Regions from separate parts of the uncultured Psychrobacillus sp. genome, predicted to be linked through region 1. Evidence: riboswitches for the same ligand, from Rfam matches in the RefSeq annotation. Region 1 holds a riboswitch; each other region holds the start of a gene.

Region 1 (3,119 bases):
CCCAAGTCCTCCAGCTCCAATAATTCCCGCCATTGCTGTATAACCAACTAATGAGATACAAGTTACGGTAATACCAGATACTAAGGCTGGCATCGATTCTGGCAATAAAACCTTCCAAATGATTGTAGAGGATTTAGCACCCATTGATTTAGCTGCCTCTAAAACACCCTTGTCGATTTCTCGTAGTGCGATTAAAACCATACGGGCATAAAATGGAGCAGCTCCAATTACTAATGCAGGGATGGCCGCATTCGGACCGCGCATCGATCCCGTCAACAACGTTGTAAATGGTATCAACAAAATGATTAAAATAATAAACGGAATAGAACGGAAAATATTGACTACTCCACTGGTCAACCAGTTTGCTATTTTATTTGCCCATGCTTGGTGTGGGCTTGTCAAAAACAATAATAATCCTAAAATTAGTCCAAAGATTGCTGTTAGGACTGTAGAAATTGCAGTCATATAAAGGGTTTCTATAGTGGCTTCCCACATTTTAGGCCAATCAACATTTGGAAATAACGATTCAATCATTGTTGATCACCTCAGTTTTAACTTTTTGCGCGTGGATAAATTCTATTGCCTTTTCCACCGCTTGTTCATTTCCATCGATTTGCAGGATTAGTGTCCCGAACGCTCCACTTTTCGTGTGAGAGATATTCCCTTGCACGATGTTTACCTCTAAATCGAACTGTTTGATTAATCTCGAAAGAATTGGTTGCTCTGTAGTATCTCCAACGAAAACGAGCTTAACTAGCTTGCCGTTTGGATAAAGCTTAACTAGGTTTTGAATGGTTTGAATTGGTTCTTTAGAATCTGAAATTTGAGAAACGAAACGCTTTGTAATAGGCTGTTGTGGCTTTTGGAATACCTCAAGCACATCTCCCTCTTCTACAACTTGCCCATTTTCCATAACCGCTACTCGGTTACAGATCTTTTGAATAACTTGCATCTCATGGGTGATTAACACAATGGTTAATCCTAGTTTTTCATTAATGCTTACGAGCAAGTCTAAAATGGAGTCGGTTGTTTCAGGGTCAAGAGCTGATGTTGCCTCATCACAAAGCAATACCTCTGGACCATTAGCCAACGCTCTTGCAATTCCTACGCGTTGCTTTTGTCCTCCAGATAATTGAGATGGGTAAGAGTCTCCTCTTCCTTCCAATCCAACAAGGCTTAAAAGCTCCTCTACTCTAGCTTTTCTTTTTTCCTTTGGAACTCCTGCAATTTCTAATGGGAATGCTATATTTTCAGCGACTGTTCGCGACCAAAGTAAATTGAAATGCTGGAAGATCATGCTTACTTTTTGACGAAAGCTTCGAAGCTTGTCCTCATTAATAGATGTAATTTCCTGGCCATTCACTGTAATATGACCGTCAGATGGCTTTTCTAGCCCATTCAACAAACGTATTAGCGTACTCTTGCCCGCTCCGCTGTATCCAATAATCCCGAAAATTTCTCCACGCTGTATGTCCAGATTTACACTATCAACTGCAACGATTTCTCCTTGCTTTGTAATAAATCTTTTCGAAACGTCTTTTAAACTAATCAAGTAAATCTGACCACCTTTCCTAATAAAAAACCCCTTCTGCAAAAGAGCAGAAGGGGTGTATGTTATCTATTTAAAATAACGTTCATCCATTCTCTCATTTCCCAAAGCTATAGCTTTGCGTGACTTGGCACCATTTCACTTTCATGACGGTTGCCGGGCTTCAAAGGGCACTTCCCTCCACCTCTCTTAATAAGAGCGACACTATTAAATTGTGTTTTCAACATAACGAATATTATCATAGGTTTCCATCTTCGTCAATAGCCTTTATTGTTTCCAATAAGTAAGGAACTGATTGAAAAGCATAGATTTTCTTTTCCACTTTCCCATGTTTTGTAATAAGAAGACAAGGTACGCTTTCAATTTCCTGTTCTATCGCCAAATCACCTAGAAAATTAATATTTGCCTGACCAATTGGATAGGTAACCATTTCTTTAATAACATTCATCATTTTACTTGCTACCTGACACGTTCCACACATAGGCGTATAGATATAAAACAAGGTAAGTGTTGAATTGTTTTTAGCGCTATCCCATTGTTCTCTAGTCCATTCATTCATACACATCATCCTAAGGTAAAAATTCTTTTTTCACCTTAATATTAACACGTTTTAATATAGATGCCAAAACCTTCGCCGGTGTGTTTGCTACTTCGCCATACGTCGGGTTCGTATACAAATGAATTGCCTCTGGATACTCCTTCCTAACGACCGATCGGATTTGTTCCCCGGATTTGTCTGCATCTAGAAAAGCATAAATCGGCAAGCCATCATAAGGGCTTAATAGCTCCTCCAATTTTACATCGGATATCGTTCCATTAGTACATATAATTTCTGGAGATTCATCGAGAAGGCTTAATAATTGCAGCTTATCAGACCTACCCTCAACGATAATTATTTTATCACTAAATACATGTGCCATTTAGCTTCTCTCCCAACTTATCCTTTCCTTTATTATATGAAAAAAACGCCGATTATTAACCGGCGTTTTCATTATTACTCTGCTATTAATTCTTCGTACTTTTCAGGAGATAATAAGCTGTCCACTTCTGATACGTCAGAAGGCTCAACCACGATCATCCATGCATTTTCATAAGGTGATTCATTAACAAATTCGGGGCTATCTTCTAGCTCAGTATTTACTTCTACTACTTTACCACTGATAGGTGCATATAATTCTGAAACAGTTTTTACGGATTCAACGCTACCAAAAGCGTCTCCTGCCTTGATCTCATCGCCAACTTGTGGAAGTTCAACGAATACGATATCTCCAAGTTCAGATTGTGCAAAATGAGTAATTCCAATACGGACATTTCCGTCCTCATTTTTTACCCATTCATGTTCAGCTGAGTACTTAAAATCTTTAGGTACGCTCATAAATAAACCCCTCTCAAATAATTAATCCATTCTATTTAATATTCACATATTTTCATAGTAAATACAAGGTGCTTTAAGAGGTTTTCCACATGTCTTCAAACTGCTCTTCTTTAAAACCAAGCGTTAGCTTATGTCCATTATATACAAGAGGTCGTTTAATCAATTTTCCATCCGAAGCAAGCAGCTCTAACTGCT
Region 2 (3,119 bases), on a different contig from region 1:
GTTGTTTTTGCCCTCCTGAAAGCTGGTTTGGATAGCTTTTATACTTATCAGATAAACCAACTATTTCTAAGTACTTTTCTACTCTACTTTTTACTTCTGTTTTATCATAGCCGAGTAGCTTTAATGGAATGGCAATATTATCATAAACAGTTGCTGTTTTTAGAAGGTTAAATCCTTGAAAGATCATTCCTATTTTATTTCGTACCATACGTAGCTTCGCTGGGGGGAGGGGGGTAATGTTATTGCCGTTTATGTATACTTTTCCGGATGTTGGTTTCTCTAAGAGATTAACACAGCGAATGAGCGTGCTTTTCCCTGCACCGCTATAGCCTATAACCCCATGAATTTCACCTTTTTTTACGTGTATGCTTACATTATTTACAGCCTTTACCGTACTACTTTTACTGTTGAATTCTTTGGTAATATTTTCTAAAACTATCATGAATGATCTTCCTTTCTAAAGAAACGCCGGCAGAGCTATACGCTTGCGTTTTTCTTGATGTCTAGCTTCGGCGCCTTGCCCCTCGGGGTCAAATGGGAAAATACTCTGGTGGCTGTGGACCTGCCTCCTCGCATTTTCCCATTTGCCTGTCGATTAGAGATAGGCGCCTACGCTTTTCTAATTTACCAACCTGCTAGTGCGGAGCCTTGGAATTCTTCTTCAATAAATTCTCTAACTTCGTCGGAATGGTATGCTTTAATGAATTTTTGGATGGCAGGATCATTTTCGTTTTCCTTACGAACAACAATATGGTTAACGTATGGGGAATCAGCTGACTCTAACAAAATTGATTCTTCTCCAGGGTTAATACCAGCTTCTAAAGCATAATTGGAATTGATTGCTGCAGCATCGACCTCACTAAGCTGTTTTACTATTTGCGCTGCCTCTAATTCAACGAATTCAAGGTTTTTAGGGTTTTCTTCAATGTCATGAATAGAAGCATTTCCTTTTTTACCTTCTTTCACTTTGATAAAACCATTTACTTCTAATATGTCTAAAGCTCGTGCACCTTGTGTTGGATCATTCGGTAGTCCAAAGGTAGCTCCATCTGGCAGTTCATCGAAGGATGTATACTTTTCAGAATAAACGCCCATTGGAAGTAAAATAGTCTCAGCGACTGGTACTAGCTCTGTATCATTATTTTCGTTAAATGAGTCAAGAAAAGGTAGAGTTTGATAACTGTTTGCGTCCAAGCTTCCTTCATCAAGGGCAGTGTTTGGAAGTATGAAATCTGAAAAAGCCTTAATCTCAATTTCTAGTCCATCACGTGCTGCAATTTCAGCAACAACCTCAGTAACTTGTTCATGTGGACCTGACGTAACGCCAACAACTAATTTATTTTCATCTAATGGTCCTGATGTAGCATCATCACCACAAGCCGAGAGCAACCCTGTTAATAAAACTCCTGATAACACTAAGCTAAATTTTTTCATTGTAATTCCTCCTGAATATGTATTAATAAAAACGAATAAATATAAAAGCCTCTCTTTCAAAAGAAAGAGAGGCACACAAATATGTATTGTCCTCTCTTATCTTCCAAAACAAAATGTTTTGCAGGATTTAGCACCTTTCTATACTTTTTTAGTATAGATGGTTGCCGAGCTTCAACGGGCCAGTCCCTCAGCTACTCTTGATAAGAGATAATAATCTATTAAGTTTTTCGTTTTTACTATAGAAAGAATTTACTACACTGCTCTATTGAAGTCAATAGATATTTTTATATTTTTATAATTGTTTAGAAAAATTCAAATAGAATATTATATAAATAATTATACAAAAGTGATTTATGTGGAAATACTAAGATGGGAGCATTTAAAAGGTTTACATTTAGCTTTACGCTTTATTTTCATGGTTATGTTAAAGGTAAGGGGTGATTTAAAATTCATATAAAAAGTGAGCTGGAAATGTATCTCCAAGCTCACTTTTTATGTGCATTTTTTTACTAAAGCCCCTTCGGTGACTATTTTAATTCAGTAATGCAAGTTTTGCTCTAGATGGAGTTTCATACTTTACAGTAACTCCATTTAACATGGTATTGTTTTGTACAATATAATACCCACCACCTAGACCATACATGGGAACATATCCATCAAGTGGTTGTTTAGCTGAATACACTCGGAATTCTTCGTTAGGCATTAATTGTCGGATAGGTTCAAGACCAGGTTCGCCACCATCAACACTATTAATTACTTTAAATAAAGTAGTTTCCTTAAGGATTGTAACCTTTCCGATTTGACCTGCTTTAAGTTCCGTTTTTCCCCACATAACTTTTGTAGAAGAATCTACTAATAATGCAAGTTTTGCTTTAGAAGGCGTTTCATACTTTAAAGCACTGTACATATTGACAAACAATCCGTCCCCTAGACCGTATTCTCCTCCGTATATATCTGTACGGAATGTATAGACACGATACTCTCCACCTGCTGGTAACACTTTTCCTCTAGAGCCATCCGCCTTATATGTTGCCACATCTGCGTAAAGTGTTACTTTACCAATCTGACCTTTTTTTAATTCCGTTTTCCCCCACATAACTTGTGTTGATGAAGCTTCTGATGTGATAGTGAAGGAAAATATCGCTACTAAAGTAAATACAATCGCTATAAAAATATTTTTTTTCATTTTTTACCTCCTACAATAATTAACCAATTGTAACATAAATTACATTCATATTTTGAAATAAATTAATATATAGGCTTTGAGTTCATTAAACTAGCCTCGAGCGTTAGTTTAAATACATTCTTTCACAAACTTTTTAATACCATTTTACATAAGTCTACCTTTGCCTTTAACATAGCCATTTTCATTTTAAATAACTTTTGCAAGAAGTTTTAAGTAAACTTTCAAAATAAAATACTGGTTATTTTAAAAACAGAAACTGATTTACTTGTTAAAAAAGCTGTAGCTTTTCTATTCTTTCTACAGCTTCGACGAGTCGATCCTCATCAACTAATAACCCCACCCGTACATAACCTTCTCCATGCTTACCGAAGCCGTTTCCAGCAGCGACTGCAACATCAGCTTTTTCTAAAAGAAGGTCTGCAAATTCCTCGCTAGTATAGCCATTTGGAACTGGAAGCCAAGCGAAGAAAGAGCCTTCTGGAGCTTTTACGTTCCAACC
Region 3 (3,119 bases), on a different contig from region 1:
TTCCTATAATTCGCAAATGAGCGAGCTGGGGGAGGGAGAAAGAAGGGGGTAGCAAAGCTACTCTTCTTTTTTTATCCCTCCCTTGTTATTCTCCGGAGACAAAGGTTTTTAGCAAGGCCGCTCTTTCGCGCAAACGTAGTTTTGCCTCTGAAATTTGTGGTGTCCTAGCTGCTACCACGTCTGCGTCCCATCCTATTCCCTCAGCTATAATTTTTGCTCGCTGTAAATGGAAATCACTCGTAATAATTGTGACAGAGGTAACGCTGTCAGGGAGAAGCTGTTGAGAGTATAAAAGGTTTTCATACGTAGAGGTAGATTGATCTTCTACTATGATTCGACTCTCCATAATTCCATTCTCTACGAGATAGTTCTTCATGACTATAGCTTCTTCTATATCCTCATCTTGTCCCTGTCCTCCAGTAACAACAAGTTTTACAGATGGGTATTTTTCAGCATAATCTAGTGCTGCTTCCAAACGATAAAGAAGTGCTAGAGAAGGGATGTGCCCTTTTTTGACCTTGGCCCCTAACACAATGGCATACTCATTGGAACCGTCGGCCTTAGGCTTTAACCCATCCTCGAGCCATTTACTTGTAAGCATCCACATACCTAATCCGCTCGATGCGATTATTATGAATGGAATGACCACAATCCACCTCTTTTTTTTGCTCATTTAACTCACTCTTTTCCTTTAAACCGAAGGCTTCTTTTTCTTTATAACAGAGGAAATTTTTGTTTCTTCGTTCCGTATTAATCGTTGGACATTCTCTATGTGTAAGAAGGAAGCCATTAAAAATAGGAAGCCTGCTATTAAGATTGGCCCTGTTCCATCTGCTGTCCAGACAGAGGCTCCTAAAAATATGAGGTAAAAAAACAAAACCCCAATCAACAAATAATCTGTTAAAAGTGTAACGCAGATTAATATAAGCAATCCAGCCAGTCCGACCGGCCAATGTAATGCAAGTAAAACCCCGATAATGGAGGCTGTGCCTTTCCCACCTTTAAATTTTGTGAAAACTGGAAAGTTGTGTCCTAAAATAACCGCGGCACCAGCTAGATAAAGAAGTAGATCCAGCTCTGATGAACTAAACAAGCTCCACTGCTCAGAAAGTACACGTACGCCAATAATCATAATGGCACCCTTTAATATATCTATGACTCCCACTAAAACACCATACTTCCAGCCAAGTACGACAGTAGCATTGGATGCTCCGGAATTATTTAGACCTTCTTTTTTTATATTAACTCCACTCATCCATTGAGCGAGTTTAGATCCATGTAGCGAACCAATAATGTAGCCTGTTAGGAGAATGCTAACAATCCAAACAATCATTCTATGACACCCCTTATAAAATTATTCTATCTATTATATTAAACGATTAAAAAAAGAAGAAGTTTCAGAATTTTTATAAAATGACTTGACATCTAAATATATGGAGACTTATACTGTGTAACAAGATGGAATACTAATCAAATACTCTTATCAAGAGTGACTGAGGGAATAGGCCCTAAGAAGTCCGGCAACCACCAAGTTCTATAACTTGGAAAGGTGCTAAATCCTACAAATTCTTTAATAGAATTTGGAAGATAAGAGGAGGAACATGTCATCAATTTGACCCCTCTTCTTAATTGAAGAGGGGTTTTTATAGTTGTCAGTTCTATAATCCTCTCTGGCCTCCAGCATCCATCTAATCTACTAAATCGGAGGAATTCAAATGACTAATCTTCAAAAAGAAACACTTCTATTACACGGTGGACAAACGCCTGATCCAGTGACAGGATCTAGAGCAGTACCTATTTACAAAACAACCTCATATGTATTTCAAAACACAGAGCATGCACAAAATCTATTTGCCTTGAAAGAGACTGGTAATATCTATTCCAGAATCACAAACCCAACAGTAGATGTTTTTGAACAAAGAATTGCATTACTGGAAGGAGGAACAGCAGCAGTAGCACTTTCCTCAGGAGCAGCAGCCATAGCATTTTCTATTTTGAACATTGCTGGAACTGGAGATGAAATTATAGCTGCTGAAAATTTATACGGAGGAACTTTTAATCTATTTGCACATACACTCCCACGTTATGGGATTACAGTAAAATTCGTAGATTCCTCTGACCCAGAAAATTTCCGTAAAGCTGTTACAGACAAAACGAAAGGCTTCTTTGCAGAAATCATTGGAAATCCAAGCTTAAATGTTCTAGACGTAGAAGCTGTTTCAAAGATTTCAAATGAAGTAGGAGTTCCATTATTAGTAGATAACACATTTGCTACACCTTTTGGTTCAAATCCTATAGAGTATGGAGCTAACATTGTTATACATTCTGCAACGAAGTGGATTGGAGGACATGGGACAACAATTGGTGGTGTAGTAGTAGATGGAGGGAATTTCAATTGGAACTCCGATAAATTTCCAGGATTTACAGAGCCTGATGTTACTTATCATGGGCTACGTTATGGAATCGACGTACCAAATGTGGCATTTGCAATTAAGCTAAGAGTTCAGTTGCTTCGGGATTTTGGTCCTACTCTTAGCCCAGAGGCAGCATTTTCCTTTCTTCAAGGACTAGAAACACTTCACTTAAGAGTGCCAAAACATAACGAAAATGCACAGAAGATTGCAGAGTACTTAAATGCAAATGAGGAAGTGTCATGGGTTAACTACTTAGGGCTTGAAAACCATCCAACGCACGAGCTGGCTAAAAAGTATTTAAAAAATGGCTTCGGTTCTATTCTGACATTTGGAGTGAAGGGAGGCAGAGAAGCAGGTAGACAAATTATTGATAATATTGAAATTTGGTCTCATGTTGCTAATGTAGGAGACGCAAAATCCTTAATTATCCACCCAGCTTCTACTACTCACCAACAGCTTACTCCAGAGGATTTAGTAAAAACAGGTGTTACAGAGGATCTAATCCGCTTGTCTGTTGGCTTGGAGGCTGTTGAAGACTTACAAAATGCACTCGAAAAAGTACTTTTGAGAAAAACAAATGTCCTCTCTAGATAGAATCCTATTGTATAATGAATAAAAATAGTCTACAATATGTAAAATAGTCAATAAATTTATTGAAATATTACACAAGTGCGATTATTTATATTCAATTGTACAGATTCATTT

Evidence for each region. Region 1 has a riboswitch for S-adenosylmethionine ahead of Q0371_RS04640 (methionine ABC transporter ATP-binding protein). Riboswitches for the same ligand answer to the same signal wherever they lie in the genome.
Region 2: another riboswitch for S-adenosylmethionine. It lies ahead of Q0371_RS12905 (MetQ/NlpA family ABC transporter substrate-binding protein); the one in region 1 lies ahead of Q0371_RS04640 (methionine ABC transporter ATP-binding protein).
Region 3: another riboswitch for S-adenosylmethionine. It lies ahead of Q0371_RS05800 (PLP-dependent transferase); the one in region 1 lies ahead of Q0371_RS04640 (methionine ABC transporter ATP-binding protein).

What each region holds. Positions count from the first base shown of each region.
Region 1 is NZ_CALIED010000020.1:31,049-34,167, forward strand. It holds gene Q0371_RS04635 (methionine ABC transporter permease) at 1-534, opposite strand, end outside; gene Q0371_RS04640 (methionine ABC transporter ATP-binding protein) at 527-1,552, opposite strand; SAM riboswitch class I at 1,644-1,748, opposite strand; gene Q0371_RS04645 (thioredoxin family protein) at 1,788-2,108, opposite strand; gene Q0371_RS04650 (toprim domain-containing protein) at 2,119-2,469, opposite strand; gene gcvH (glycine cleavage system protein GcvH) at 2,544-2,924, opposite strand; gene Q0371_RS04660 (arsenate reductase family protein) at 2,998-3,119, opposite strand, start outside.
Region 2 is NZ_CALIED010000066.1:87,581-90,699, reverse strand. It holds gene Q0371_RS12910 (ATP-binding cassette domain-containing protein) at 1-442, opposite strand, end outside; gene Q0371_RS12905 (MetQ/NlpA family ABC transporter substrate-binding protein) at 625-1,434, opposite strand; SAM riboswitch class I at 1,528-1,641, opposite strand; gene Q0371_RS12900 (hypothetical protein) at 1,967-2,620, opposite strand; gene Q0371_RS12895 (pyridoxal phosphate-dependent aminotransferase) at 2,889-3,119, opposite strand, start outside.
Region 3 is NZ_CALIED010000023.1:50,116-53,234, forward strand. It holds gene Q0371_RS05790 (YdcF family protein) at 86-673, opposite strand; gene Q0371_RS05795 (glycerol-3-phosphate acyltransferase) at 692-1,333, opposite strand; SAM riboswitch class I at 1,478-1,594, shown strand; gene Q0371_RS05800 (PLP-dependent transferase) at 1,716-3,008, shown strand.